DNA from 4 places in the Ruegeria sp. BG9 genome. Region 1 is predicted to be linked to each of the others. Evidence: riboswitches for the same ligand, from Rfam matches in the RefSeq annotation. Region 1 holds a riboswitch; each other region holds the start of a gene.
What was found. A riboswitch is a leader RNA that binds a small molecule or an ion and turns the genes downstream of it on or off. The one in region 1 is predicted to bind cobalamin.
Positions count from the first base shown of each region.

Region 2: linked by a shared signal. The riboswitch ahead of ACR0I8_RS09370 (hypothetical protein) and the one ahead of ACR0I8_RS03320 (DUF1636 domain-containing protein) in region 1 are both predicted to bind cobalamin.
Region 3: linked by a shared signal. The riboswitch ahead of ACR0I8_RS16810 (aromatic ring-hydroxylating oxygenase subunit alpha) and the one ahead of ACR0I8_RS03320 (DUF1636 domain-containing protein) in region 1 are both predicted to bind cobalamin.
Region 4: linked by a shared signal. The riboswitch ahead of nrdH (glutaredoxin-like protein NrdH) and the one ahead of ACR0I8_RS03320 (DUF1636 domain-containing protein) in region 1 are both predicted to bind cobalamin.

Region 1 is NZ_JBQFSY010000001.1:653,335-660,974, reverse strand. It holds gene ACR0I8_RS03345 (precorrin-2 C(20)-methyltransferase) at 1-12, opposite strand, end outside; gene ACR0I8_RS03340 (precorrin-8X methylmutase) at 9-638, opposite strand; gene cobG (precorrin-3B synthase) at 638-1,777, opposite strand; gene cobN (cobaltochelatase subunit CobN) at 1,774-5,067, opposite strand; gene cobW (cobalamin biosynthesis protein CobW) at 5,073-6,128, opposite strand; gene ACR0I8_RS03320 (DUF1636 domain-containing protein) at 6,125-6,505, opposite strand; cobalamin riboswitch at 6,589-6,792, opposite strand; gene ACR0I8_RS03315 (NAD(P)-dependent oxidoreductase) at 6,819-7,640, shown strand, end outside.
Region 2 is NZ_JBQFSY010000004.1:331,880-339,519, forward strand. It holds gene ACR0I8_RS09360 (DNA polymerase III subunit gamma/tau) at 1-1,087, opposite strand, end outside; gene ACR0I8_RS09365 (phosphatase domain-containing protein) at 1,257-1,760, shown strand; gene ACR0I8_RS09370 (hypothetical protein) at 1,757-2,164, opposite strand; cobalamin riboswitch at 2,253-2,472, opposite strand; gene ACR0I8_RS09375 (alpha/beta fold hydrolase) at 2,633-3,490, shown strand; gene rsgA (ribosome small subunit-dependent GTPase A) at 3,523-4,551, opposite strand; RNA gene ffs (signal recognition particle sRNA small type) at 4,709-4,807, opposite strand; gene ACR0I8_RS09390 (bifunctional 2',3'-cyclic-nucleotide 2'-phosphodiesterase/3'-nucleotidase) at 4,847-6,694, opposite strand; gene nudC (NAD(+) diphosphatase) at 6,880-7,640, shown strand, end outside.
Region 3 is NZ_JBQFSY010000009.1:184,931-192,570, reverse strand. It holds gene ACR0I8_RS16835 (cysteine hydrolase family protein) at 1-517, opposite strand, end outside; gene ACR0I8_RS16830 (N-formylglutamate amidohydrolase) at 514-1,287, opposite strand; gene ACR0I8_RS16825 (MurR/RpiR family transcriptional regulator) at 1,356-2,234, shown strand; gene ACR0I8_RS16820 (glutamine synthetase family protein) at 2,234-3,544, shown strand; gene ACR0I8_RS16815 (GNAT family N-acetyltransferase) at 3,659-4,180, shown strand; cobalamin riboswitch at 4,300-4,503, shown strand; gene ACR0I8_RS16810 (aromatic ring-hydroxylating oxygenase subunit alpha) at 4,615-5,838, shown strand; gene ACR0I8_RS16805 (hybrid-cluster NAD(P)-dependent oxidoreductase) at 5,844-6,923, shown strand; gene ACR0I8_RS16800 (hypothetical protein) at 7,185-7,640, shown strand, end outside.
Region 4 is NZ_JBQFSY010000009.1:41,962-49,601, forward strand. It holds gene ACR0I8_RS16050 (hypothetical protein) at 73-525, opposite strand; gene ACR0I8_RS16055 (DEAD/DEAH box helicase) at 763-2,631, shown strand; cobalamin riboswitch at 2,720-2,911, shown strand; gene nrdH (glutaredoxin-like protein NrdH) at 2,997-3,218, shown strand; gene nrdI (class Ib ribonucleoside-diphosphate reductase assembly flavoprotein NrdI) at 3,222-3,647, shown strand; gene nrdE (class 1b ribonucleoside-diphosphate reductase subunit alpha) at 3,629-5,752, shown strand; gene nrdF (class 1b ribonucleoside-diphosphate reductase subunit beta) at 5,764-6,735, shown strand; gene ACR0I8_RS16080 (nucleoside triphosphate pyrophosphohydrolase family protein) at 6,735-7,121, shown strand; gene ACR0I8_RS16085 (hypothetical protein) at 7,213-7,640, opposite strand, start outside.

The sequences.
Region 1 (7,640 bases):
GCCGGCGCTCATTCGGCGCGGCTCGCGATGGCGTTGATGGCGGCGACGGTGATGGCGCTGCCGCCCAGACGGCCTTTGACGATGCAGGACGGCACCGGCTGCGCCTCCCATAGGGCGTCCTTGGATTCGACCGCGCCGACAAAGCCCACGGGGCAACCTATGACGGCGGCGGGGCGCGGGCAGTCAGGGTCTTCCAGCATGTTCAGCAGGTGAAACAGAGCCGTCGGCGCATTGCCGATAGCGACCACAGCGCCCTCAAGATGCGGGCGCCACAGCTCAAGCGCCGCCGCAGAGCGGGTGTTGCTCATCTCTGCAGCCAGAGGGCGCACGCGCTCGTCATGCAGGGTGCAGATCACCTCATTCTCGGCGGGCAGGCGGAACCGGGTCACGCCTTCGCTGACCATACGTGCGTCACACAGGATCGGTGCGCCGTTTTCCAGCGCGGTACGCGCGGAGGATACAAAACCGGGTGAGAAATGGACGAACTCTTCCAGCCCGACCATGCCAGCGGCGTGAATCATCCGAACGGCGACCTGCTCTTCATCGGCCTCGAACCGGGCCAGATCGGCCTCGGACCGGATGGTTGCAAAGCTTTCCTTGTAGATCGCCGCGCCGTCGGTTTCGTAAGTGTATGGCATCAGGTGAAGTCCATCGTCATCAGTGTTTCGGGGTTCAGCCCGCGCAGGATTGGCTCATCCCCCGCACGGCCCTGTTTGACAAGATCAAATCGTCCGTTCTGGCCGACTAAAGTCACATCCGCGGGGCCCATCCGAGCGCACCCTTTGGAACACCCAGAGACATGAAGGGTGCCGGGTACAAGTGGGGCCAATTCGCGCGCGATATCGCGGGTTTCCGCTTGCGCCTGCGGGCATAACGGAGCACCGGGGCAGGCGTCGGTGGTCGTCAGCGGGTCGGTGCCGTCCGTGACAAAACCCGGTGCAGGTATCGCCGCCCCGCCTTCCAGCAGGATCAGTCGCCAAGGGGTGACACGCAGGGCAGAGGCACCGCTGTTGCGGATCAGCGCGTGGAGCTCATTTGCGGGCAATTGCCCAAAGGCTGCACCGTAGAGGCTGCCCAGATCGCAAGCCCTCGGTTGCAACGACGCGCCAATTTGTCCGGGGTCGCGGCCCTGCCATTCCGCAGGCAGACCAAAAGCCGCCACGGCCCGGGCCATGCGGCGGGTGTCTGGTGTGAAGACCTCGGCAAACCATGTGGTCAGAGCAATCAGGTGACTAATAGCCTCTGCCTCCGAGACGACACGTCCTGTCTGAGCCCCATCTGCGCGCAGGATCAGCCCATCGGCGGAACGCTCCACCCGGATATCGGCCGAGTCCGCCGCCAGCAGGCGCTCTGGTCCCGTGTCGATGGCAAAGCCGAACTTGGCCGGTAGCGCGGGCAGCTCACTCAGACGGTCGATCAATTCCTGAGTCAGCCGCGCGGTCAAATCGCCCGGCAGGTAAAGCGGTGAGACCAGAATGTTGCGCCGGACCTCAATGCCCGGCTCCACATCCAGCAGTCCAAGCGCGGACAGTTCGGACAGCAATGCCTGGTGTTCACTTTCCTGCACGCCGCGCAACTGCAGGTTCGCACGGTTGGTCAGGTCGATTGTGCCGTTGCCGAATTGCTGGGCCAGTTCACACAAGCCAAGCGCTTGTGGCGCGGTCAGCCGAGCCAGCCGAGGGCGCACGCGCACCACCAGCCCATCCCCAGACATCATCGGTCGGTGGGCGCCGGGGCACCAACCTTGGACGACTGGTTTTGGGGTGGGCGCGCTCATCCCAGCCCCTCCAGATCCGCCCGGATCGAGTTGCGCCGCGTATTCCACAAACCGGCATCCAGCAAGGCGCGGAACCGGTCCTGCATGGCCTGATGGGCCTGCGGATTGGCCTGCTGCAGGAAGGCATCCACATCTTCATCGCCCAGTGTGGCATCGTGGTAGAGGTCGAACAGATGCGGCGCAACGGTGCCCGACAGATGCGCAAACGAGGCCATGTGATCCAACGTCGCCGCGATCTCGGCCGCGCCCCGGAAGCCATGCCGTTGCATCCCGGCGATCCAGTCCGGATTGGCAGCGCGGGCGTGGACGACGCGGCTGATCTCTTCCGGCAAGGTGCGGGCGCGAGGTTTTTCGGGATTGGTATTGTCCAGATGATACAGCTGCGCGGTCCCACCCGTGGCCTTCTTGGCGGCGGCAAAACCGGCCTCGTGCGTGGCGTAGTCATTGGCCAAAAGCAGGTCTGTCTCGGTCAGGTCCTGCAGGTGAACAAAACTGTCGGCATGCGCCACGCGTTGGGTGATGCCCGCCTTGTCCTGAACGATATTCTCACCCTCCAGCGCAAAAGAGCTGGCCTCAAGCCATGCCTCACCCGCCTGTGCGCGCGCCTCGTCGGTGTACACTTCGGACAGTTGGGTCATGTTAACGCCATAGCTTCCGGGAGCGGGGCCGAACACGCGGGCCGACGGTGCCTGACCGGCATAGGGGTTCCAGTCGGTCGCCTCATCCCGCGCGGTCAACGCGCGGATGGCCTGACCGTAAAGCGCCGAGAGGGTTGGGAAGACGTCCCGGAACAGGCCCGACACACGCAGCGTCACGTCCAAGCGCGGGCGGCTGAGATCGGTGATCGGCAGCACCTCGATCCCCGAGACTCGTTCCGAGCCTTTGTCCCAGACCGGTTTCACGCCCAGCAGGTGCAACGCCATGGCGAATTCCTCGCCTGCCGTGCGCATCGTGGCCGAGCCCCACAGGTCTACTATTAGCCCCTTGGGATAGTCGCCTTCTTCCTGAAGGTGACGGCGGACCAGTTCCTCGGCCAGTTTGACGCCTTGGGCGTAGGCCGCCCGCGTGGGAACCGAGCGGGGGTCGGTGGTATAGAGGTTCCGCCCGGTCGGCAGAACATCCGAGCGACCGCGATAGGGGGAACCGGACGGCCCGGCCTCGATCCGTTTCCCGGCCAGCGCGTCGATCAGAGCGTTGCGTTCCGCATGGGCCGAAGGCGCGGGGTCGAAAGTACCGGGAACCTCAGGCGCACGGCCATAGATATGCAGCCCGTCGCCGAACTGGCTTTCTTTGATATCGCAGACAAAGCGGTCGATGCGGGTAATCGCCTCGGCGGTGCAGGTGGCCTGATCGAGACCCAGATCGCTTTCCAACCCGATGGCTTGTGCCTCGTCGCGGATATTTTCTTGCAGGCGGTCACGGCGTTTGGGATCAAGCCCGTCTGCGTTCGAGAACTCATCAAGCAGAGACTCCAGACGTACCATACGATCTGGGGTGCCGCTTTCCTTCATAGGGGGCGGGATATGGCCCAGCGTCACGGCCCCGATCCGACGCTTGGCTTGCGCGGCCTCGCCTGGGTCGTTGACGATGAAGGGGTAGATCACTGGCAAGTCGCGGATCAGCGCCTCGGGCCAGCAATTCGCCGACAGAGCAACGGACTTGCCCGGAAGCCATTCCAGAGTGCCATGCGCGCCGATATGGATCAAAGCGTCTGCGCCCAGCCCCTTGCGCAGCCACAGATAGAAGGCGACGTAGCTGTGACGCGGGGTGCGAGACAGGTCGTGATAGTCGTCATTGCGCAGCTCGGGTGTGCCGCGTTCGGGCTGTAGAGCAACGAGCGCGTTGCCTCGGCGCAGGGCGGTGAAGTGGAACGCGCCTTCAGTAAAAACCGGGTCGTCTTCGGGCTTGCCCCAAACGGTTTGGAGATCGGCCCGCAGTTGCTCAGGCAGGTCAGCTAGGGCTGCCTGATAATTTTCCAAAGACCATGAAATGCGCGCGTCCAGCAGGGTTTTCGCAATCGGCTCAGCCGGTGCGGTGCTGTAGCCCTCGGCCTGAAGATCGGCCAGCATCGCCTCGGCCGAGGCCAGCGCGTCGAGGCCCACCGCATGCGCCATTTGCCAGTCCTTGCCGGGATAGGTCGACAGCACCAGCGCGGGCACTTGATCTACCTTGGGCTTGTCATGCAGATTCAACCAGCCGGCGACGCGGTCGATAATCGCTTCGATCCGCTCTTGCTCAGCCCGGTGGGCAAAGCGGGAATATTCCAGATGCGGATCGCGCTTGCCAGGCTCCTTGAACGAGGCAATGCCCGCCGAAATACGCCCGTCCACTTCGGGCAGCACCACATGCATGGCGAGATCGGCGGGGGAGAGGCCGCGTTCCGCCTCGGCCCAAGCCTTGCGGCGGGACGTGGCGAGGGCCATCTGAAATACCGGCACGCCCGCCGCGTCCAAAGGGGATGTACCCGACGAGCCTTTGCCTGAGAAGGAGGTGGCGTTGATGATCGCCGAAGGCTTCAGAGCGACGATGTTGTCACGCAGCCATTCAGCGGCGGCAGGTGCTTTGAGCGAGGGCGCGAATAGGCCCACCGCCTCGAACCCGCGACCCCGTAAGCTGCGGATCACGGCGGCAACAGGGGCGGTATCTGCCGAGGTTAGATAGGCGCGATAGAACGTGACGACGATACGTTTTGCGTCGTCCGAAAAGGCAGTTTCAACCGGAATCACGCCGCGATCAGGACACCACGCGCCAGATTCGGGCAGGGTTTTAGCCCCCATAACCGGGCCGGCATAGAGCCCCGCCGCCAATGCCATCTGCGCCAAGGCGGCCTGCGCTGCGACTTCACCGCCGGTGTCGCAGAGATGTGCCAGACGCCGCAGGGTCGAGACGGGCAGGGTGGAATACTCATCCAGCCGCGTATCCTCACGCCCGTCGGCGGGCAGGACGGCCAGCGCGATCCCCTTGGCCTGCGCAAGTGACAGAACTTGCTGCAGCCCGTAGGCCCAGTAAGGCACGCCGCCAATCAGACGGATCAGAATGCCCTTGGCGCCCTCCAGCGTCTGTTCCACATAGGTGTCGACTGACAAAGGGTGCTTCAACGCCGTCAGGTTCGCCAACCGCATCGTGGGCATACGCCCATCCGGCCCGCCACCGCGATGCCAGCCCGCCGCGAAAGCGCCAAGGTCGCTGTCCGAGAAGGACAGCACCACCAAATCCGCCGGGCTCTGGCCCAGATCGGTTGGGGTTTCTGTTTCTTCTAACCCGTGGCTTTCGCGGAAGACGACGTGCATTGGTCTTACTCAGCGGCCTCGGTGACACCAGCGAGGATATCGCGGATTTCTGCTTCTCTGATGTCGTCATGTTCGGCGATCACCACCATACGCGAGCGGCGGTCTTCACCGGGCTCCCACGGACGGTCATACTGGTGACGCACACGAGCACCCACGGCCTGAACCAGCAGGCGCATAGGCTTGCCTTGAACGGCGGCGTAGCCTTTGACGCGCAGGATGTTCAGCTCAGTCGCCAGACGTGCGATCTTGGCGACCAGTTCGGCAGGGTCGGACTGTTCCGGCAGATCAACGATGATACTTTCGAAATCGTCATGCTCGTGATCGTGGTGACCGTCGTGATGCGATGGACGGGCGTCCATGTCATCTTCAGCAGCCGCTTCCAGACCAAGAACAACGCGGACGTCCACGGCGCCTTCGGCCACTTCGACAACGGGTAGCGGGCGAGGGGCCTCGGCGGCGATGATCTTTTTCGCTTCGGCCACGCCTTCGGGACCGGCCAGATCAGGCTTGGTCAGCAGGATGATGTCGGCGCAGGAAATCTGATCCTCGAACACCTCGGACAAGGGCGTTTCATGGTCGATCGAGTCATCGGCCAGGCGCTGAGCGTCCACGGCTTCGACATTCGGCGCAAAGCGACCAGCGGCGACAGCCTCGGCATCGGCCAGCGCGATCACGCCATCGACGGTGATTTTCGATCGGATATCGGGCCAGTCGAACGCCTTCAGCAGCGGCTTAGGCAGGGCGAGGCCGGAAGTTTCGATCAGTATGTGATCAGGGCGCGGCTCCAGCGCCATCAGGGCTTCGATAGTCGGGATGAAGTCGTCGGCCACGGTGCAGCAGATACAACCGTTCGCCAGTTCCATGATGTTTTCCGCCGGGCAATCGGGGATGGCGCAGGATTTCAGGATGTCGCCATCGACGCCAACATCTCCAAATTCGTTGACCACAACGGCCAGACGCTTGCCCTGCGGGTTCTGCATCAGGTGTTTAACCAGAGTCGTCTTGCCCGAGCCCAAGAAGCCAGTGATCACGGTGACGGGGAGTTTTTCCAAGTTGCTCATTTCAGGGCTCCAATCGGGGGAATGCGGGCTGCGCAGTTTTTGCGGAAATGTTCAGGGCGCTCACGCCATTTGACCAAGCCGTCCTCGGTCGCGAGGTACTTGGTGGCGCCGTCAACGATCACGTCGACATGGTCGGTTTCGTTCAGGTGCTCATAGACGAAGGTCCAGCGATCCGGGCCGCCGCGCAGCACGATGGAACAGCCCTCGTTGCAGTTCGACAAGCATTCCACGGCTTTAAGGGTAATCCCTTCCGGCAGCTCCGCCTGTTCAAGCGCCTTGTGCAACAGGGTGCCGGGGCGTTTCGCGTCGTCTTCAACGGGCAGCCCGCGACGACAGGTGGTGCAAACCAGCAATTCGACCGGAGCGGTCTCGGTCATGTCTCTCATCCCCCCAAATCCTCATCGTGGGGGACGGGGTTTCATGCGGGTCCCTTGACCCGACACCGGAACACCCCGTCCGGTTTCATCTTCGGGCGCTGGCAGGTCTCCCGGCTTGCGGATGTCAGAGGCGTCCTCTGTCGGATGTCCCGCCTTCCCGGCTTTGCGCCAGTGGCTTGGGCACCCTCTCCGGTCACGGTCGCGGGGGCGGCTGCGTTTGGCGGAAAACCCGTTGACGCATTCCCTTTTCATCTGTTCTCACAGACACCAACATGAGGCTCATGCGGCACGCACCCGCAGCTTGTCAAGCGCGATGCAGCTCAGACCGCTGCGGCACGTTGAAAAGCGACCTGCCAGCGTCGCTAGGCGGCATGAACAGGGCGCTGATGCATGGTCGCATGGCCTCAAATCGCAAACGGAGGCGAAATCCATGAAAGTAGGTTTTATCGGGCTTGGGAATGTGGGCGGCAAGCTGTCAGGGTCATTGCTGCGCAATGGAATCGACCTGACGGTTCATGACCTGAGTTCCGATCTGGTTGAGGGTTTTGTCGCGCAGGGGGCCAAAGCGGCTAAAAACCCGGCCCAGATGATGCGCGATTGCGATGCCGTGATAACCTGCCTGCCGTCGCCAGCGGCCTCGGACGCGGTGATGCAAGAGATGTTGCCAGAGGTTGGTCCAGGTAAGATTTGGATGGAGATGTCCACCACCGACGAGGCTGAGGTCAAGCGATTGGGGGCATTGGTTCTGGAGCGCGGAGGGGCCGCAGTCGATTGCCCTGTTTCGGGTGGCTGTCACCGCGCGGCGACGGGCAATATCTCGATCTTCGCTGGCTGCGATCGCGATACGTTCGAGCGTATTTTGCCTTTCCTGACCACCATGGGGCGGCGCGTTCTGCACACCGGAGAGCTCGGCTCGGCCTCGGTTCTGAAGGTACTGACCAATTATCTAGCCACGGCCAACCTAATCACTTGTGCTGAAGCGTTGGTCACCGCCAAGGCCGCCGGGATGGATTTGAACACCACCTATGAGGCCATCAAAATCTCGTCGGGGACATCGTTCGTGCACGAAACCGAAAGCCAGGTGATCCTGAACGGTTCGCGCGATATTTCGTTTACGATGGATTTGGTGAAAAAG
Region 2 (7,640 bases), on a different contig from region 1:
CGGCAGCCATCATGGCGTTGGGGGCGGCTGAAACTTCCTCAAGCGCTTTCAACAGCATCTGCCACATCCGAGTCAGTACCCGCATGGGGAGGGCCTCAGCCATCTGCTGGCCACGGGCGCGTTCATCCGGGGAAACAGTGGGGTCTTCGGCTGCGTCCGGGGTGATCTTCACGACCGAGACCCAATGCGTGATCTCAGCCAGATCACGCAGCACGGCCAATGGATCAGCCCCTTCGGCATATTGGCCACCAAGCTCGGTCAGTGCCCCTGCCGCATCGCCACTTAGGATCATGTCCATGAGGTCCAGAACCCGGCCACGATCCGCCAGGCCCAGCATCGCGCGCACTTGATCTGCCGTCGTCTCTCCGGCCCCGTGCGAGATCGCCTGATCCAGCAATGAAGTCGCGTCGCGGGCAGATCCCTCGGCGGCACGGGTGATCAGAGCCAACGCATCCTCGGCAATCTCGGCGCTCTCAGCCGAGGCGATCTTGCGCAGCAGGCCGATCATATCCTCGGGTTCGATCCGGCGCAGGTCGAAGCGTTGGCAGCGCGACAGAACCGTGACGGGAACCTTGCGGATCTCGGTTGTGGCGAAGATGAACTTCACATGCGCCGGCGGCTCCTCGAGCGTCTTGAGCAGCGCGTTGAAGGCGCTGGTCGACAGCATGTGGACCTCATCGATGATGTAGATCTTGTAGCGGGCCGAGGCTGCGCGGTAGCGAACACTGTCGATAATCTCGCGAATATCATTCACGCCGGTGCGGCTGGCGGCGTCCATCTCCATTACGTCGACATGACGGCCCTCCATGATGGCGACGCAGTGCTCACATTGGCCGCAAGGCTCGGTCGTGGGTCCGCCAGTTCCGTCCGGTCCGATGCAGTTCATGCCTTTCGCAATGATCCGTGCGGTCGTGGTTTTACCGGTTCCGCGAATGCCTGTCATGACAAAGGCTTGCGCGATGCGATCCGCCTCGAACGCGTTTTTGAGCGTGCGGACCATCGCATCCTGACCCACCAGATCGGCAAAGGTTTCCGGGCGGTATTTTCGGGCGAGAACCTGATAGGCGGGGCTGTCTGAGTCGGTCATGTCTGCTCTGGCGGATTCGGAACGTCACCGCAGCGTAGAGGCCCGCGCCGCCCGCGTCCACATGAGTTGAAGAACGATTTTGTTTTGGAAACTGGCACGTCAGGGGTACACTCTTCAGATAGTGAATCAAGCCTAGAGTCAGGATCAACGCTTCCGGGGGGATGCTGTCATGACGAATTTGGTCATTCATGCTTTGCAAGTGGGCGGGGGCACACTTGCCCTAACGTCGATGCCGGGAAAGGGCGGCGACTATGCAGGCGACCTTGAAACGATTGGAGATTGGAGGCCGGGGCTCGTGCTTTCGATGACAACCGACGCCGAGCTGGTCCAGTTTGGAGCCCGCGATTTTGGCCGCGACGTTCAGGGGCGCGCCAGCCGCTGGGTGCATCTGCCGATTCAGGATTTCGGCGTGCCACCGTCAGAGGTTGATGCGCAATGGCCCGATGTTAGTGCCGCGGCGCGGCAGGCTTTGTCTGGCGGAGGGCGCGTGCTTGTCCATTGTCAGGGCGGATGTGGTCGCTCTGGCATGGTGGTGCTGAGGTTGATGATCGAATGCGGCGAGGCTCCAACCCAAGCGCTGGATCGGTTGCGCAAGCTACGCCCCTGCGCGGTCGAAACCGATGCACAGAAGCACTGGGCCACCTTGCCCGCCCGAGCTTTGGCAGACTCCTAAGCCGACAGTTGCAGTTCCGCCGGGGTCGTTTTGCGCGGCGAAATCACTGATGCCTCGAGCATGGCGCAGGGCAGGGATGTCATCGCTGCGCTAGGCAGGCTGCTCGTTTCGGTACCGAACATAAGGTCGGCGTAGCGATCGAGGGTCTCGCTGTCGGCATTAGGATCCGCTCCGCAATAAACCCGCACCCGAGACTGGCTGGCCTGAAACCGGGCGTGGCAGCCGTCCGTGCAATGGGTCAGGTCGCTGCTGCCTTCGATTTCGAAATCCGATGTGGTCGCCGGACCGGCTTGGTCCAGCGCGTCGACCATTGAACGCGCCAGCCGCGCCAGTGCCGGGCAAGTTTTGCCCGTATGTTGGCAGATGGTTGCGGAGAACCTATGTGTCTTCGTCTTCCAGATCATCCTGCGCCCTCCGCGCGGTGGACAGGGGCTGGGATCAGGTGGGGCAGATAGGGTCTGCCACGGCCTGCCCGGACACCCCGCCCGAGTTTGGGTTATGTTGACGATGGCAGGTCTCCTGACTTGCGGGTCATCGCTTTGCCGACCTTCCCGGCCTTTCGGCCAGTGGCTCTTCGACATCGCTCGCCGCTTACAGTTGCGGGGGCAGTCGCGGATTTGGTTCGTCCCGAGCAAGCCGGGGAAAACCGCACCGTGTTCCCTTTTCATCCCGACCTCTTGTGAAAGCCGGGAACCATCGCATCATCGCTAGCGTTCATAACCATCCTGAGTCAAGTTGAACTTTCTGCGCTGCGGAAAGCCGATCCGCAAAGTGGACGCGTGGTCAAGCTGGATCGCAGTTGACTTGCATGGGCTGTCTGGGGTCAAGTTGCAATGTGAACTCATCAGTTCAGTTTCCCGCCGAGGATGCCCATGTTGGATTCAAACCAAACAGTGCTGATCGAAAATGTTCAGATCCCGGTGGGGGATGGCGCCCTGTCCGGGCGGATCTACCGACCCGTGGAGCAGCCCGAGACAGTGGTGGTGGTCAACAGCGCGACGGGTGTTCCGCGTGACTACTACAAGCATTTCGCACAGTGGTTGGCGTCGGATCAGGATATCGCCTGTCTGATCTATGACTACCGGGAATTCGGTCATTCGAAATCGGGGCCACAGCGTCGGTCGAAGATCTCGATGGCGGATTGGGCGTTGCAGGACATGCCCGCCGCGCGGGCCGAGATGCGCCGACGGTTCCCGCTGTCGCAGCAATGGTCAGTTGGTCATTCGCTTGGAGGGATGCTGGGGCCAGTGCAGCCGGATATCGACAAGATTGATCGCATGATCTGCGTCTGTTCCGGCCTTGTGACACTGCGCGATCATCCTTGGCCGTACCGCGCTTTGGCAGGGTTGTTCTGGTACGGGCACGTGCCTCTGGTCGTGCGCAGTTTGGGGTATTTGCCCGGCAAGGCTCTGGGGTTCGGGTCGGACCTGCCGCCTGCGGTCTATTGGCAGTGGCGTAAATGGTGCACCGCGCCGCACAGCTACCTGCCCGAGATCGGAGACACCCTGCCGCATGCCACATGGCAAGATGCTGACACTCCCGTCGACCTGTTTGCATTCACAGATGATGAGATGGTCCCCGAAGCCGCCGTTTGGCGGTTGGCCGAGCTTTATGGGCCGAAAGCACTTTGTCACCTGTTGTCGCCAGGAGAATTCGGCGTTCCGGAAATCGGCCATATTGGTGTGTTTGCCCGCCGCAATGCTGCGCTCTGGCACCGATTGATCGCTTGATGGGGGGCGCCGGCGGACCGGCGCCCTTTTTTTTAATCTCCGCGTCGCGCGGATTTTCCGTGCATCGCGGATCGGACCATTTTGCCGAAAGCCTTGTCGCGGGCCCGCGCCTCGGCCACGGTCTCAGAGTTGCGCTGATCCTCGCGCCTTAGCTTGCGCCAGCGTTCCAACCGATCTGCATCCAGTGTGCCTGCTTCAATCGCCGCCTGCACAGCGCAACCGGGCTCGGCCTCATGCTGGCAATCCGAGAACCGGCAGGTTTGGGCCAGCTCCAGAATGTCCGAGAACACTTCGTCCACCCCGTCGTGCGCGTCGAGCAGGCGCAGGGCGCGCATGCCGGGGGTGTCGACCAGCCAACCGCCATTTTGCATCGGATGTAAGGCGCGAGACGTCGTGGTGTGGCGGCCTCGGGCATCATCCTCGCGGATTGCCGCAGTTGCCTGATCCTGACCGGTCATTCCGTTGGCGAGCGTTGTTTTGCCAACCCCGGATGACCCGACCAAAGCCGCTGTCTGACTCGCCGGACACCATGCCAGAACCTGCTGCAGGTCTAACGCGTCATGCGCGTTGACCGTCAGGACTGTCAAAAACGGTGCCAGCGCTTCGGCCTGCTTGGCGTAGGCTGCGGGGTCCGAGCAGCTATCTGCTTTGGTCAGGACCACGACAGGATAGCAGCCCGCCTGATGCGCCAGTGCCAGATACCGTTCGAGCCGGGGCACATTAAAATCCGCATTGCACGAGCTGACGATGAACAGCACGTCAACATTGGCAGCAATCAACTGCGCCTCGGCCCCAGTTCCGGCAGCACGGCGTTTCAATAGGCTGCGCCGGTCAAGCGGATGCTGAACGCGATTCTTGTCATCGGCCAGCACCCAATCTCCGACAGCAAAGTCGCCGGTAGAGTGACCAGGGGCAAATAGAGATGTTTCACCGGTCTCGTTCATCCCGACCAGACGGTCCCGGTGAACAGCGGTGAGACGAAAAGGCGTAAGCTGCGCGTGCGCCGCGTGTTGCGCAGCAAAGTGAGAGGACCATCCCAGGTCCGAAAGAGTAAAAGACATTGGTTTGCCTGTGTTCAGATATAGCAATCCCATCGGATGGCAGACGCGCATCCGTTGGTGATGTGTTCAGGCAATCGGAGAGTTGGGTTTAGAACCGATCTGCCCGAAGGGAGTTTGCTACAATCATAAAGCCCTCCTGCGGCTGATGGTTTATATAAAGTGAGAGGTTGGACATCGACCCAAGCGGGGCTCGTTGTGGCTGCTTCCTTCCGGACCTGACCAGGTTGGCGAGGCGCTCGCCCGCGCCAACCTCTCAGGGCCTGATATAGGGAAGGGATGTGAAAATGACAACCCGTCACAAGGTTAGTCGTATCCTTTCAAAGCCCTCGGTATCAGGCCCCAGCAATTCCGGGGAGTACGCGCAGAGCTCAGGCAAATACTTCAACGCTCCGCTGCCGGTTCTGAGGATCGTTTTGGCACCATTCAATGGAGTTAAGGAGAACGGGTAAGGAGCCTGATCCAGTGGGTCCGCGGGCAGGCGATCTGACAGGTAGTCGCGTAATATCCCTTTGATATCTCTGGACGGCAGAGGAATGGCCCGGGCTTTTGTGACGAAAGGGAAACGCCCACCACCGCTGGCGCGATAGTTGTTGAGGGCGACGACAAAGTTCTGATCGTCGCGGACTGTTTGCCCGTCAAAGCTCAGGTTGCGAATGCGCTGGGCGGTTGGATCGGTCAAGGCGCCGTTGCTGTCGAACCGCGCCGGGCTGGACAGGTCGATCTGATAGGTCACGCCAAACAGGACGTCAAAATTATACCCTGCCCGGCGGGAATCGGTCAGCTCGGCCTGGGTGTCTGGGTGGATCTGGTTGAAAACACTTGCCGACATCTCAAGCCAATCCCGCAGTTGCGCGCCGGTGATTTCGACGGCCCGCAATTCGTTGGGAAAGACATGCAGGTCAGCGACGTGACGCAGGCAAATCTTACCTACAGACACGTCCGTATAGTTCCTCGGTCCGGCACGTCCGCCGAATTTGTAAGGAGATACCGCAGACAGAAGCGGCAGTTCGGCGAACGCGGTGCCGTTTAGAAACGGGCGCAAACCCGCCGCTTGTGCCGCCGCGACCAGGGCTAGCCCCCGATCCGGCGCGCAGAAGCTGAAATAGCTGTGCAGGCTCTGCGCGGTATGACTGACAGGTTCGGCCATCCTTACGCGCGTGGCCAGATGCGCGGGCTTGAGCATCTCGCACAGGTCCTTGTCTTCGACCTCATCGGCTGTGGCGACCAAGCTGCAGTGGCGATCCGTGATCTGCCAGCGCCCCTCGGGTACCTTGGTCAGGTGCAGGTCTATGACCCCCAGATAAGACCCAGCGGACCCGGCCATGACCACAGGTGTGCCGTGGACCAGACCATTTTCGGCATCAACGCCGTCAAGCCCGAGATGCCCCGCGCCCGGCATTGTCAGGTGCGTGTGACCGGCAACAATCGCGTCAATGCCCTCAATCTCGGCGAGGGGAATCACCGCATTCTCAAGCCCCGGCTGAGTCGTCGATTGCTCCAACCCCGAATGGGCCAGCGCGATGACCAGATCACAGCCTTGCGCGCGCAACGCCTCAGCCGTTCGTCGGGCGGCGGTCAGGATATCCTCGGCAATGAACGTGTCTTTTAGGTGATGCGCCTCCCACATCGTGGTTTGAGGCGGAAGCACTGAAAATACGCCGATTCGGATCGTTTCTTCCTGCGTAATGGACCGGGTCAGAACGACACTGCGCAGCCAAGGCTGCCGGTCGTTCACATGGTTCAGATTGCTGCAAATCACCGGGCAAGGGGCTTGGGTTATTACGCGCTCAAGTACATCCAGCCCGAACCCGAAATCATGATTGCCCAAGCCGATCGCGTCATATTCCAGCGCCTTGAAGGCCTGCATCATCGGGTGCGGGCCATCGTTTTCCACCGCCCAGTCCCCAATCGGCGTTCCTTGCAGCGCGTCGCCATTGTCCAACAAAAGGGTCAAGGCGCCTTCGGCCTGTTGACGGGCGTCTCGGATCGCCGACGCCGTACGCGTCAGCCCGATGATCGGGTCCGTTTTGTCCGCATAATAGTCGAACCCGGTCAGGGTCATGTGCAGATCGGTGGTTGCCAGAATGCGGATATGCACACCGGCGTCCTGCGCGTCTTTCATGCGCGGGGAGATTGCGGTCACGTTCGGTTGTCTACTTTTGCGCTATGAGAGTTAAGAAAATTTACCAAGAGGACAAATAAGTGAAAAATCCGAGGCGGTCATGCGGTGTTTCGGTGGCAACTGTCGATATGCCGCAGTAGTGAATTGACATTGCAACACCTGCGCGGACATGGCAGCCCTAGGCGCAAAAGGCCGAGGGGACCCCAATGAAAAACGCAGAAAACGTGACATTCGGAAGCTCAGGCCTTGAGCGTGCGGCCCATTTGCGGGGAGACGCGGACAAGCTGACCGAAGCGGCCCAAGATCCAAACGCTCGCTGCCTGTTGCTGTGGCGTGGAAAAGTGCTGGTGCAGGGCGAGGCTCTGGATCGGTTGGGTCTGGTCACAATGGCGCATCCTTTGGTAGCCGATGGTCCTGGTGGCGTGGTTGAGGCTCCGATCCTGCTGGGCTGTTCCGATGATGGGGCGGCGGTGTTTGCTGCCGATATCTCTGAATGGCAGGCCGAGGGGCTGGATCTGTCGAGCTTGGGCAATTTCATCGACCCGTCCGAGCAACAGCATCCCGATCTGCCCGAGGGCCATGTGTTTGCCGAACTGCGCCGGATCATGACGCGCCTTTCTGCCCGCGATGCCGAGCTTGCGGCGACAGCCAAGGCGGTGATCGGCTGGCACGAGACGCATCGCTTCTGTGCTCGCTGCGGTGCGCCAAGCGACGTATCGCAAGCAGGATGGCAGCGCAGTTGCCCGGCTTGCGGCGGCCAACACTTCCCGCGTACCGATCCGGTTGTGATCATGTTGATCACCCATGGCGACAGCGTGCTTATGGGTCGCTCACCGGGGTGGCCCGAGGGCATGTTCTCGTTGCTGGCAGGCTTCGTTGAGCCGGGCGAGACACTCGAATCCGCCGTCCGGCGCGAGGTGATGGAGGAGGCGGGCGTTCCCGTGGGCGCAGTGTCTTATCTGTCCAG
Region 3 (7,640 bases), on a different contig from region 1:
TGACAAGGTAGCCCAGATCACACGCGTCCCGGATGGCGCTTTCGACGCATTGATCCGTCAAAAGACCGGACAAAACAACTTGGCGAACGCCAAGGTTGCGCAGGATGTAGTCAACATGCGTGGAGACAAACACCGAAGAGGACGTCTTCGGCAGCACGATCTCATCCCCTTGGGGCGCGATCTGGTCAATGACCTTTCCATCCCAGCTGCCCTTGGGCACATGAAAACCCGTGATCTTATAATCCAGCGACCGGTCACGCCCGTCGAGTGTCAGGCTTTCGATATTGGTATACATGACTTCGACGCCGGCGCTGCGACAGGCGGCTTGTATGGCCTGCATGTTCGGGATCACGCGGGTGTCTAGCTGATCGAAAAACCAGCCGTATTTCTCATTGAATTCGGCCTCAGGTAGGTCTTTGAATTCGGCGCCTTCGCGATGTGCCGAATAGTTCTGCACGTCAATGAACAACAGCGCGGATTGCGATGGGATGAGTGGAACATTGCGGGTCAAGGTCACGTCTTGGTCTCCAATATCCGGGTAAAGGCTTCGGCGAGAAGATGCGCCCAATCCTCAACGCCTTTTGCATCGCGGATCAGATCATTGCGGATCTCGACCAGCGAATGTGCCAGTCCGCGCGGTTCGGCGAAACGCGGTATGAACCAGTCGCTTTCACTGTCGATCTGATAGGGCTGGTTCAACGCCATATGCAGATCGGGACGTAGGGCCGAGATATGGTCGATCGCGGCCTGCCCCGTGGTCGGGTCAACGCGGGTCAGAAATCCAGCGTGCCAAGGTCGCGCCTCACCATCGACCTGTGCGGCGAAGGAGTGGATCGACACCGCAAGTACACGCGGTGCCCGGTCCAGCATATGTTCAATGGCACCGTTCAGAGGAGCCATGATCTCGCGCTGACGTGCTGCGCGATCCGCAGCGGTCAGGTTCAGATTGGCTGGGATCTGCTTTCCAAAGCTGTTTGGCGGAATTGAATCCGGGGCTTCGATTGGGCGGTTGCAATCAATCACAAGCCGGGAATAGCGCTGCAAGATCAAAGGGGCCCGTAGCCGGTCAGCCAATTGCCGGGCCACAGCCTCGGCCCCTATATCCCAACCGCGATGGCTGGCCTGCACCTCTTCCGAGACGCCAAGATTGCCCAGCTTTTTCGGGATCGCGCGCCCGGCGTGTTCGCAGAGCAGCGCGATCTTCGCATCACTGTCAGGGTTCACCCATTCCACCGGGGCGGGATCCCCGGCGACCAGCAGTTCTTGGGTCGCGGCTGAAGTGTTCATGTGGCCCAAGTTAGAGAACAAGTTTTTTCAGAGTCAATGAAAAATAGATTGACTGAAATTTTTATTCCATGCGATCCATTCAGATCAGGAGGTGCCGGTTGCTGGTTAGGCAGAGAATTGAAGCGAAGGCGGAAAACATGACGGCGAGCGAGCGCAAGCTGGCCGCTGCCTTGCTCAGCGACTACCCCTATGCGGGTCTGGTCACGATTCAGGAACTCGCGCGCCGGGCCGAGGTATCGGCCCCGTCGATCTCTCGGTTTGTTACCAAGATCGGATTGGGGGGCTATCAGGAATTCCAGCGTGCCCTGTTGTCCGAGCTGAAAGAGGGCCAACGCTCGCCTACTGATCTGCACGGCGAAGGGCGCAGTGTCGATGGAGGGTTCTTGCGTGATTTCATCGCGCGGGCCTCGTCCCAGATGGCGCTGTCGGCAGAAGGTATTACCGAGGCGCAATTTCAGCGCATATGCTCGGTACTGAGCCAACCTAAGAGCGATGTCTATATATTGGGTGGTCGGATCAGCGATACCATCGCACAGCACCTGTCTTTTCACCTGCGCCAAACCCGCAGCGGCGTGTATCATCTTCCGGCCAACAACGAGGTCTGGCCGGAATACCTGCTGCGGATGAAGCCTGCCGATATCCTGTTTCTGGTCGATTTTCGTCGCTACCAACCTGCGCTGGCGCGATTGGCCGCGACTGCCGCGCGGGACCGAGGGGTTCGCGTTGTTCTCATGACAGACAAATGGTTGTCTCCCATATCCCGCCATGCGGCAGAAATCTTGCCAGTTCCGATCGAAAGCGGCACGCTCTGGGATACGTACACAGCGGCCCTTGCTGTCACCGAGGCGCTGGTGACGCGTATTGCCGAAGACAACTGGGACCAGACGAAGTCCCGCATCGAAGCCTGGGATGCCATGCGATCCCACAACCAGGACCCCAACCCATGATGCCCAAAACCCCCCTGATGTTCGTCGCCACCTCTGACCTTGCCGGTAAATTGCGGGGCAAGGCGTTTCCGACGGATCAACTGAACAAGCGGTTGCAGCGCGGCGTCGGGTGGACACCTACGAATGTCCAGATCAACTGCTTTGACGGAATTGCCGAAAGCCCGTTTGGCGCGCTGGGCGATCTTCTTCTGATCCCGGACGCCACGGCCGAGGCAAAGGTCGAGTTCGGCGAAGACTCCGGCCTGCACTTTCTTATGGGCGATATCGTCACTCTGGACGGAGACCCTTGGGACTTCTGCACGCGCAGTTTGTTAAGGGCGGCGCTGGAGCGGCTGCACAAGGTCTCAGGAGCAAATTTGCTGGCCGCGTTCGAGCATGAGTTCCAGCTGAAAGATCCGCCAAGCCAGGCCAACGAAGCCTATGGTCACCGCGGCTTTGGCCTGCAGCGGGATCTGTGCGAGACCTTGATCAATGCGATTTCTCAGGTCGGTCTCAAGCCGGATTCGATCATGAAGGAATATGGGCCAAACCAATATGAGGTCGTCATAGGCCCCGAGCTGGGTGTTCGCGCGGCGGACGCGGCCATCATGGTACGCGAACTGACCTATGCGACTGCACAGGCTTATGGCGAACGGGCTACCTATACCCCTATTCGCGATGTCGCGAGCGTTGGGAATGGGGTTCATATCCATATGAGCTTTGTGGACGATAGTGGCGCGCCGCTGACCTACGCCGAAGACGGGCCCTGCGGCATGTCGGACCTGACGAGCGCTTTCGCCGCCGGAGTTCTGAAATATCTGGATGCGATCCTGGCTCTGACAGCGCCTTCGGTGATCTCCTATGAACGCCTGACACCGCATCGTTGGTCTGCGGCTTTCAATAATCTGGGTTTCCGCGACCGCGAGGCTTCCTTGCGGATTTGTCCGGTGACCGCAAAAGACCCAGCCTCAATCGCGGGGCAGTTCAACATCGAATACCGTGCGGCGGATGCTGCAGCTTCGCCTCATCTGGCGCTTGCTGCGGTTGTCATGGCCGGGACGCAGGGGATCAATGAAGGGCTACCCGCTCCCGTTCCAACCGAAGAGGATCTTTCGCTTTTGGACGTCGCAGAACTTACCCAAAGAGGGCTGGTGCGCTTGCCTCAGACTTTGGAAGATGCGCTCGACCGGTTCGTAAACAACTCGGTCGTGACCGGCTGGTTCCCCGAGGGCTTTGCCGAGCTGTACCAAGCCCACAAACAATCCGAGATCGCGACAACCGCACATCTGGACACAGACGCACGCTGCCGATTGTACGAAGAAACATATTGACCTGAGCGGCTGGTCTTGCGGAAGCTCGTGGAATGCAACCTCTGGGGCGTCGGTCGGATAATCTCGCGCAGCATGACGCGGTGCAGGCTGTTTAGCTCAGGATAGGGATGGATCATGAACCGTTCAGAAACCGATGCCATCTTGAATTTGCATAGGCTGGCTTTTGGCGAAGCAGAAGGTGACGAAATCGCTCAACTCGCCGAAGATCTCCTTGAGCATCCGGAAACGATTTCAATCAGCGTAAGGCGTGACGGGCAGATCGCGGGCAATGTCATGTTCACCCCGTTAGTTTTCCAGGATCACCCAGACGTAAGATGCTATCTTCTGGCACCCTGCGGTGTCTCGCCCGAGCATCAAGGCCGCGGTGTTGGCAGAGAGATGATGGAGACCAGCATCAAGCACTTGAGGTTCATTGGAACAGACGCTGTCTTCGTGTTGGGCGTGCCGACATTCTACCCCTTATTCGGGTTTGTTCCGACCGACAAAGAGACGCCATATCCGGACCTTCTGACGATCCCCGAGGCATGGATGACGCTTGAGCTCACTGCAGGATCGGTTGAAAAGCTGGGGGGCAAGACACTTGCGATTGCGCCCTTTATGCACGCGCATTTGTGGGACACATCGCAACACGGGTGAATTCGGTTTTCTTGTCCTTGCCTCAAACCACGGACTTGTTTCAGGTTTCCATTTCTGCTGGGCATGTCTGTTTTGTTTCTGGAAATGTCGCAAGGCTTTCAGCCACGAATCCATCCCCGAGTAGGTTGCGCATGTGAGGTGCTGCTGTCTGATTCTCAGGCGGCAGAGAATTGGGAAGCCGGTGCAATTCCGGCGCTGCCCCCGCAACGGTAAGAAAGGTCAGGTTCGACAGGTGACCACTGGGACGAGGATCCCGGGAAGGTGTCGAGACCGGGCGCAAGCCCCCTTCAAGTCCGGAAACCAGCCTTGCATATATGTCAAACCGCGGGTGGCGGTGGGGGCACAAGTTTCGGACGTGATCCTCGCACGGCTCCGGACTGGCCTCTTATGTCATCTGCCCAAGCTGAGCCGCGGGCGCGGCAGGAGAGCCAGAAGTGAGCAACGTTCAAAGCCTGTTGGCGCGTCGAAACCCGGCCTATGCCCTTGAACAGGCGTTCTACACCGATCCAGATGTCTTTCAGGCCGATCTTGAGGCAATCCACTACCGTGACTGGCTATTTGCCATTCCGGCATGTGAACTGGTGAAGACAGGCGACTATGTGACCTACACTGTCGGCGCATACCGCGTGATCATCGTGCGTGGTGCGGACAACCAGATCCGGGCGTTCCACAACACCTGCCGCCATCGCGGGTCGATCATCTGCAAAGCGGCCAAGGGCAACTCGCCCAAACTGGTTTGCCCCTATCACCAGTGGACCTATGAGCTTGATGGCTCATTGTTGTGGGCACGTGATATGGGCCCTGATTTCGACCCCAAACAACACGGGCTGAAAACCGTTCACTGCCGGGAATTGGCCGGGCTGGTCTATTTCTGTCTTGCAGATGAAGCCCCCGATTTCGACACCTTCGCCAATAGAGCACGGCCCTATCTGGAGCCGCATGATCTAGGCAACGCCAAGGTCGCCTTTGAAAGCACGATCGTCGAAAAGGGCAACTGGAAGCTGGTTTGGGAAAACAACCGCGAGTGCTATCACTGCGGCGGCAACCACCCTTCGCTGTGCCGGACCTTCCCTGATGATCCCTCAGTAACCGGTATCGAAGGGGGTGAAACCCCGGCCTTCATGCAAGCTCACTTTGACCGTTGCGAGGCTGCGGGAATGCCGTCGCAGTTCTATCTGCATGATGACGGGCAATACCGACTGGCGCGGATGCCGCTGAAGGAAGGGGCGGAAAGCTATACTCTGGACGGCAAATCCGCGGTGCGCCGCTTTCTGGGCCGAGCGCCTTTTGCGGATGCAGGGACGTTGCTGAAGTTCCACTATCCCAGCACATGGAACCACTTCCTGGCCGATCATTCGATTGTCTTCCGCGTCACTCCGGTCAGCCCGACCGAGACCGAAGTCACCACGAAATGGCTGGTCAACAAGGATGCAGTGGAAGGGGTCGATTATGACGTCAAGCGCCTGACCGAAGTTTGGATGGCCACCAATGACGAAGATCGCCGCGTGGTAGAAGACAACCAGATGGGCATCAACAGCCCGGCCTATGTCCCGGGGCCGTATTCGGGGATCCAGGAATCCGGTGTTCTGCAATTCACCGATTGGTATTGCAGCACCCTGGCGCGCCATCTGGCACCTGACACGATGGCGGCGGAGTGACGGAGATGAAAGATCTGAACGCTGTTGCCTCGATCTGGCAGGATGACGAGACGCTGGAATGCGTCTCGGTCGTGCCCGAAACGCCAAACACCGCGAGCTTTACGTTCCGCGCCCCTTCCGGAGCCTTGTTTGCCTACCATCCAGGTCAGTTCCTAACGCTCGAGATTCCGGCGCCGGGGCAGCCGGGAGGCGTTGTGCATCGGACCTATACGATATCGTCATCCCCATCGCGTCCACGGTCCATCACGATTACGGCCAAGGCGCAACCGGACAGCATCGGCACTCGCTGGATGCTAAACAATCTGCAGCCAGGTATGCGGATGCGGGCGATTGGCCCGGCGGGCCTGTTCACCAATGCTGAAAGCGCCGCCGCCAAGTATCTGTTCATCTCGGCGGGTTCGGGTATCACGCCTATGATGTCGATGACGACCTGCATGTGGGACGAAGGCCGCGATTTGGATGTCGTCTTCATCAACTGCGCCAAACGTCCGTCCGAGATCATCTTCCGTCAACGGTTGGAGCAGATGGCAAGTCGGACGCCGGGTTTGGATTTGAAGTTTGTTGTGGAGGAAGCTGACCGTTACAGCCCCTGGACCGGCTACCAGGGTCAGTTTAACCAGCTGATGCTGGGCCTGATGGCCCCAGACTATCTGGACCGTGAGGTCTATTGCTGCGGTCCGGAGCCGTTTATGCAGGCTGTCCGTGAAGCTCTGTCGGGTCTTGGCTTTGACATGGACAACTATAATCAGGAAAGCTTTGGAGCTCCGGTTGAGACCGAAGCGGATCAGCCCGATCTGGATGATATCGTTCCTGACGATGACAGCGCCGCCGAAATCGTGTTTGCGACCTCGGGTGTCACCGCCAAAGTTGCCGAGACAGATACGGTTCTGGTCGCCGCACGTGCGGTTGGATTGAACATCGCCTCGGGCTGTACGTTTGGCGTTTGCGGCACCTGCAAAATCAAAAAGACCTCGGGTGAGGTTCACATGGTTCACAACGGCGGTATCTCCGAGGATGACATAGCAGCAGGCTACATTCTGGCGTGCTGTTCAAACCCGATCGGCAAGGTCGAAGTTGAGGTGTGAACGGGAAGTCTCAGGCTGAAACTGCAGAGCGGCTACGGCTGCCTGCGGTTTCAGAATTTCAAATATTTGTATTAATATCATGCACTTGTCGTCTCTATGCTCGCTTAAGGAAGCATGGGTGGCACAGGTTTGCTCACGGATAGTTGATTCTATTCGGCAACATTCACGTGATTGCTCAAATTCTGTCTCTTTTCCGCCGAAATCTCCCCTGATAAAGCGGGTTAAGTACTGGGTGGGGTGTTGATAAGTGCGAGCAGGTATATGAGAGCCGGATATAACGGTCGTGTAGCCATTTCATGGAATCAAACTGAGCTTGATGGGCTTGAGGCAGCGCCTTTGGCCTTTTTGGCGGTCGGGTCCGCATGGTCCTGGCGTGGTCAGGCGCTGGTGTTGGGCGAAGTGGCGGAGCAAAATCTTGAGCAACTGGGAAATATGGGCGCGACCCCTGTGCGCACCCGCGACGCGTTTTCAGCCCCGCAAGAGATCTCGGGAGAGTATTGCGGTTCGGTCACATTGACCAATGGGGCGCAGCGCTTTTCGGCAGATTTGGTTATCACCGATGACGAACAATGGCCGACTCTGGTGTTCAACACTGGCTGTCCCCCTCGGGATCAGGATTTCTGGATTAGCGAAGTAACGCATGCCGGTGTCGACCTGCAGAGCGTACCGCAACCGACTGCACAGGTGTTGGCGTTTCCGGGAAAATCCGCGCCGGGT
Region 4 (7,640 bases), on a different contig from region 1:
CCTACTATTCTGTCGTCGTCAAAATCAGGCGACAGTCTGTACCCCCTACAGTCCGGCCGGGCCGGAAACGCTTCAGTTCACCTGACGTTCCAGAACGGTGCTGTAGGTAGTTCCAGTCCGCAGGCTACGGAAATCCGCATAAATTCGCCCGTCCTGGTAGCGCGCGTCGATCAAAGCGTTCACGCCAATCGCCGGCTCGGCCGAGCTTTCGACGATCCCGATTTTTCCCGAGCCATCCTGGCTGATGGAACCGGTGGCCTCGTACATCGTCCAGTCATCCATGGCATTGCGACGCCACATACTCGGCCCCCAAAAGACATTGTCGTTCTGAGCCTGAATTTCGAGCACCCATTCCGACTGGTTAAATCGCGGCGCATCACCGGTAGCCGAATTCGACGGCGAAACTGTAGTCTGGCTGGCCGTCCAAATACCGCGCAGATCAGGTGTGTTTTCGGCAGCAGCGGCAGTACCAAGGGCTAGGCTCGTGGCCAGAGCGGCTGCTCCGGCAGTCATAAATCTGGTCATGGTCTCTTTCTCCCTGAAATCGGTGCCATCTCTGGCTGTGTTCAACAGATTGGGAGGAGCGCGACGGGATACAACTTTCCTGAAGGAACCTTCATCAAGCGTTCATGCTGTGTTTGATCGTGCAGCCCGCTTTCCGCTCTATACATCCGGCGCCTCACTCGGTAAGGAGAGCCCTTCGACGATCATCCGCGTATAAGACGCTCTGAGGGTGACCGCAGCATCCCAATGAGCCGAGCCATGAAACAAACACTTCAAGACGCCCTTGATCGCAAAGGGTATGACACGCTGACCCCTGTCCAAACCGCCGTATCCGCACCCGACCTGCAAGGTCGCGACATGTTGGTTTCAGCGCAGACCGGATCGGGGAAAACCATTGGCTTCGGCCTCGCTATCGCCCCAACCGTTTTGGGCGACGCGGATGTATTCGATGCGGCTGACACGCCTTTGGCGCTGGTCATCGCGCCGACACGCGAATTGGCGATGCAGGTCAAACGCGAACTGGCATGGCTCTATGCGGATGCAGGGGCATTCATCGCGTCCTGTGTCGGCGGCATGGATATGCGAGACGAGCGGCGAGCGCTGGCCCGTGGTGCACATATCGTGGTTGCAACGCCGGGTCGCTTGCGCGACCATATCATGCGCGAGTCGATTGATCTGACCGCCGTGCGCGCCGTGGTTCTGGATGAAGCCGACGAAATGCTCGATCTGGGATTCCGCGAAGATCTTGAGTTCATTCTTGAACAGACACCGTCCGAACGTCAGACGCTGCTGTTTTCCGCTACGGTTCCCCGCGCCATCGCCTCCCTCGCCGCCCGCTACCAGCGCGATGCCGAGCGTGTCAGCACCGTCAGCGAGCGCACGCAACATGCCGATATCGAATACCGCGCAATGAATGTGGCCCCGCGCGATGGTGAGAACGCAATCATCAACGTGCTGCGCTTCTACGAGGCCCCCAACGCCATCATCTTCTGCAACACCCGCGCCATGGTCAGCCGCCTGACAGCGCGGTTGTCGAATCGTGGATTCTCGGTCGTGGCCCTGTCCGGCGAGTTAACGCAGAGCGAACGTTCGAATGCGCTGCAAGCCATGCGCGACGGGCGCGCCCGCGTCTGTGTGGCGACCGATGTGGCCGCGCGCGGGATCGACTTGCCTAACCTTGATCTGGTGATCCACGCGGAACTACCGAACAGCCATGAAACGCTTCTGCACCGCTCGGGCCGAACCGGACGCGCCGGGCGGAAAGGCGTCAGCGCGTTGATCGTACCGCCCGCATCGTTCAAAAAGGCGCAACGCCTGCTGAAATTCGCCAAGCTGACCGCCGATTGGGGATCTGCACCCTCGGCCGATGAGGTTCAGGCGCAGGACATGCAGCGGATGTTTAGCTCGGATGACTGGACCGTGGAAGTAACCGAGGGGGAAAGTGCGCTGGTCGACGATCTGGTCTCGCGCTTTTCACCGCAGCAACTCGCGGCGGCCTATCTGCGTCAATACGGGCGCAAACATTCCGCCCCGGAGGAGCTGAACGACACGCCCGACGCAGCGCCAAAGCCGAACGCACCCTTTGGCCCAAGCGTGTGGTTTTCGCTGTCGGAAGGACACAACGAAAACGCCTCGCCTCGCTATTTGCTGCCCATGTTGTGCAAGGCGGGGAAGATCACCAAAGACGATATCGGCGCGATCCGCATTTCTGACACCGAAAGCCATATCGAGATTCGCGAAAGCAGTGTCGCAAGTTTTCTGAAGGCCATCGGCCCCGAGATGACGGTCGAAGGCACCAAGACCCTTGTGCAACTGGACGCGCCACCCGCCCTTTCCGGTGGTGGCCGCAAAGGTCCCAAGCGCGACTTCAAAGGCAAGAAACGCCCCGAACGTCCGGCCCGCGCAGCTGAGCCTCAGCCCGCAAAACCGCGTCGCAAACCGGCCGAAAAACCCGAGCCCGAAAAGCGGCCCAAACGGGATCAGGCCCCCTCGGGCGATCAGCACAAGAAACCAGCGCGCCGTCCGAAAGGCCCGCCTCCGCCCAAAGGCAAGCCAAACAGCAAGAAAAACCGCGCGCGTGCGGCTGCGATGAAGGGTGGCAACGCGATGCCCAAGCGGAAAAAGTAAACCGCCTTAGCGCACGTGGCAGGTAGTGCAAGCGAAGAAATTTATTTTCTTTGCCACACCATATATTGACAACCTGCCGCCGCCGAACCCAATATGGTGTTGCTTCGGTTCTTTCGATTCCTGTTGAAAGCTAAGAGGGAAACCGGTGAAAAACCGGCGCTGCCCCCGCAACTGTAAGCGGAGAGTTCGGCTGAACACGCCACTGAAAGCGTGCTTTTGGGAAGGCCAGTCAGAACGATGATCCGCAAGCCAGGAGACCTGCCGCAAGCGTGAATGAAAACCACGAACGGAGGGTTCGGGGGCGTGTGACGGGCCTTTTTTTGCCCAAGGCGTCCTCGGCTTTGATTAAAGGGACAGAGGACGACATGAGCATTACCGTATATTCCAAACCCGCATGCGTACAATGCACCGCCACCACCCGCGCGCTGGATGCAAAAGGCATCACCTATGACGTCATCGACCTGACCCAGGACGACAGCGCCATGACCCATGTGACCGAGCTGGGCTATCGTCAGGCCCCTGTCGTTGTGGCAGGCAGTGATCACTGGTCGGGTTTCCGCCCGGACATGATCGCCCAACTGGCCTGACCCATGGCCGCGCCGACCCCGGCGCTGGTCTATTTCTCATCGAAATCCGGAAACACCCACCGCTTTGTCTCGCGGCTGGGCCTGACCTCTTTCCGCATTCCGAGTGGAATGGACCCGCTGCCTGACCCCGGACTCCCCTATGTGCTGATCAGCCCCACCTACGCCGACGGCGAAGGGCGCGGGGCGGTTCCGAAACAGGTGATCCGGTTCCTGAACGACCCGGACAGACGCGCCGGGATCGTTGGGGTGATCGGCACAGGCAACCGCAATTTCGGTGCGACCTACGCTTTGGCCGGTCGCATCATCGCCCAGAAATGCAACGTACCGCTGCTCTACACATTCGAGCTGGCCGGAACAGAGACCGACATCGCCCGCGTCCGCGCCGGGCTGGAAAAACTAGGGAGAAACCTATGCTCGACAGCAGCGTAAACGAGCAGGACTATCACGCGTTGAACGCGATGCTGAACCTCTACGATGGTGAGGGTAAGATCCGGTTCGATGCCGATCGTATGGCCGCACGGCAGTATTTCCTGCAGCACGTCAACCAGAACACCGTGTTCTTCCACTCGCTGGACGAAAAGCTCGGGTATCTGGTGTCCGAGGGCTACTATGAAGAGGCCGTTCTGGACCAGTATTCCAAGAACTTCATGCGCAAAATCTGGGATGCGGCCTATGCCAAGAAGTTCCGGTTCCCGACCTTTCTGGGCGCGTTCAAATATTACACCTCTTATACGCTGAAAACCCGTGATGGGCAGCGTTTCCTGGAACGCTATGAGGATCGCGTCGTCATGACCGCGCTGGCGCTGGCGCGCGGCGATGAGGCGCTGGCCCTGTCCTTCATGGAAGAAATCCTCGACGGCCGCTTCCAGCCCGCCACGCCCACCTTCCTGAACGCGGGCAAAGCCTCACGCGGCGAGCTGATCTCATGCTTCCTGCTGCGGTTGGAAGACAACATGGAGAGCATCGGTCGAGGCATCAACTCGGCCCTGCAACTGTCCAAGCGCGGTGGTGGTGTGGCGCTGCTGCTGACCAATATCCGCGAGCACGGCGCACCGATCAAAGGGATCGAGAACCAGTCCTCGGGCGTGATCCCGGTGATGAAACTGCTAGAGGACAGCTTCTCTTACGCCAACCAGCTGGGTGCGCGGCAAGGTGCGGGTGCGGTGTATCTGAACGCGCACCACCCGGACATCATGCGCTTCCTCGACACCAAACGCGAAAACGCGGATGAGAAAATCCGTATCAAAACGCTGAGCCTTGGCGTGGTGATCCCCGACATCACTTTCGAGTTGGCGAAGAAAAACGCTGATATGTACCTGTTCTCACCCCATGACGTGGAAAAGGTTTACGGCGTGCCGTTCTCGGAAATCTCGGTAAGCGAGAAGTATCACGAGATGGTCGATGACAAGCGCATCCGTAAATCCAAGGTCAATGCGCGTGAGTTTTTCCAGACCATTGCCGAGATCCAGTTCGAATCCGGTTACCCCTACGTGATGTTCGAAGACACGGTGAACCGGATGAACCCCATTGCGGGCCGAATTAACATGTCAAACCTGTGTTCCGAGATTTTGCAGGTCAATGAAGCGTCCGAGTTCAACGATGACCTCAGCTATTCGCATCTGGGCACGGATATTTCCTGCAACCTCGGCTCGCTGAACATTGCCAAGACGATGGATGGCGGCGATCTGGGCCGCACTGTCGGCGCTGCGATCCGGGCGCTGACGGCGGTGTCCGAGATGTCGGCAATCGACTCCGTGCCCTCGGTGCGTCGCGGCAATGATGAAAGCCACGCGATTGGTCTGGGACAGATGAACCTGCACGGCTTCCTCGCCCGCGAACACATCCACTATGGCTCGCCTGAGGGGGTCGAGTTCACATCCGTGTACTTCGCGGCCATGGCCTACCACGCGATCCGCACCTCCTGCGAGCTAGCGCAGGAGCGTAAGGCGTCCTTCAAAGGGTTCGAGACGTCAGACTATGCCTCGGGCAACTTCTTCGACAAATACACCACCCGTGACTGGCTACCCGAAAGCGAGCGGGTCAAGGCACTGTTCGACGGCATGACCCTGCCCACCCGCGACGACTGGGCAGCGTTGAAGGCAGATGTGATGAAACACGGCCTCTATAACCGCAACCTTCAGGCCGTGCCGCCGACAGGGTCGATCAGCTATATCAACAATTCGACCTCTTCGATCCACCCCATCGTCTCGAAGATCGAAATCCGCAAAGAGGGTAAGATTGGTCGCGTCTACTACCCGGCGGCTTTCATGAACAATGAAAACCTCGAATACTACCGCGATGCCTATGAGATCGGCCCTGAGGCGCTGATCGACACCTATGCAGCGGCGACCGAGCATGTGGATCAAGGCCTGTCACTGACCCTGTTCTTCCCGGCCGAGGCGACGACCCGCGATATCAACCGTGCGCAGATCTACGCGTGGAAGAAAGGCATCAAAACCATCTACTACGTACGTCTGCGCCAGGAAGCCCTTGAAGGTACCGAGGTGCAGGGCTGCGTATCCTGCTCGCTGTAAGGGGAAACGATATGAAAGACATGATCCAAACCAAGATCCCCCGCGCCATCAACTGGAACCGGCTGGAAGATGACAAGGACCTTGAGGTCTGGAATCGCCTGACGGTCAATTTCTGGCTGCCGGAGAAAGTGCCGCTTTCCAACGATATCCAAAGCTGGGCGACGCTGACGGACCATGAAAAGCAGCTGACCATCCGCGTTTTTACCGGCCTGACCCTGCTGGACACAATCCAGAACACGGTCGGTGCCCCTGCCCTAATGCCCGATGCCGTAACCCCGCATGAAGAGGCCGTGCTGACCAACATCGCCTTTATGGAGGCGGTGCACGCGCGCAGCTACTCTTCGATCTTCTCGACGCTCTGTTCGACCAAGGAGATCGATGAGGCGTTCCGCTGGTCCGAAGAGAATCCCCATCTGCAGGCCAAGGCCGAGGCGATCCTGAACACATACGCTCCGGGCAATGACCCGCTGAAACGCAAGATCGCGTCGGTGTTTCTGGAAAGTTTCCTGTTCTATTCCGGCTTCTACTTGCCGATGTATTGGTCCAGCCGGGCCAAGCTGACCAACACCGCCGACCTGATCCGCCTGATCATCCGAGATGAGGCCGTGCATGGCTATTACATCGGCTACAAATTCCAGCGCGGCTACGAGAAGCTCTCTGAGGCGGAACAGCAGGAGTTGAAGGATTATGCCTTTGGCTTGATGTTCGAGCTTTACGGGATCGAGAACCAATACACCGAGGAACTCTATGACGAACTCGGCCTGACCGAGGATGTGAAGGTCTTCCTCCACTACAACGCCAACAAAGCGTTGCAGAACCTCGGGTTCGAGGCCCTGTTCCCGCCCGAAGTCTCCGAGGTCAACCCGGCGATTCTGGCGGCGCTCAGCCCAGACAGTGAGAACCACGACTTCTTCTCGGGCTCCGGCTCCTCCTATGTCATCGGCAAGGCGGTAGCGACCGAGGACGAAGATTGGGATTTCTGATGGCAAAGGACACTCTGACCATCGTTCGGGACTGGCACGAAGCCTTTGACGTGCCGGTCGTGGACGCACCCGCAATCCCCGAGACGCGCGCACAGATGCGGTTGGCGATCCTAGAAGAGGAAGTTGCGGAGCTGCGCGCAGCGGTGGAGGATGGCAATCTGGTCGAGGTGCTAGATGCCCTGTGTGACATCCAATACGTGCTGGACGGCACCTTTCTGGAATTCGGCCTACACAGTGTCAAACAAGCTGCGATGGAGGAAGTCCACGCCTCGAACATGTCCAAGCTGGGCGCCGATGGGAAACCGGTTCTTCGCGAAGATGGCAAGGTGCTGAAAGGCCCGACCTTCCGCCGGCCCGACCTCGCCCGTTTCCTTGAGGATGGCTAACTCTGCCTTGGCTTAGAAGAACAGCATCGGCCCAAATTAACAGGGCGAGTAAATCCCCGCCCTTTTTCACGTCAACTGATCTTCGACTGGATCAGCTGCAGTTCAGCGGAACCGCAAAGCCCGAGCTACGATCGGATGAGCCCTTGCTGTAGACATCTCCTGCAGGCAGGCAACCGGTAAAGCGTTCGGTTTCTCTACCAAACGCCGCCCCCACAGAGTTATCGACCCGAGTGCTGTTGGAGCGAGTCCGAACGACACCGAATAGGGTGCCGTTCACATTCACCGTGCTCAGATACAGGTTCTGACTGCTTCCCGATAGTTCCACCGCGTTTGCAGGCGACTGACCGCCGTTTTCGATCGCCACACCGGCAATCTTATCGATCCCGACCTTGTCGGATAGGACTGAGACAGTCGGCAATTCCGCAAGCTCGGCCGGGACATTGGTCGCTGGCGGTAAGAAGGCGACGGCTCCCGGAACATCGGACACCGTGCGCGGTTCACCATCAATCCCGGTGAACC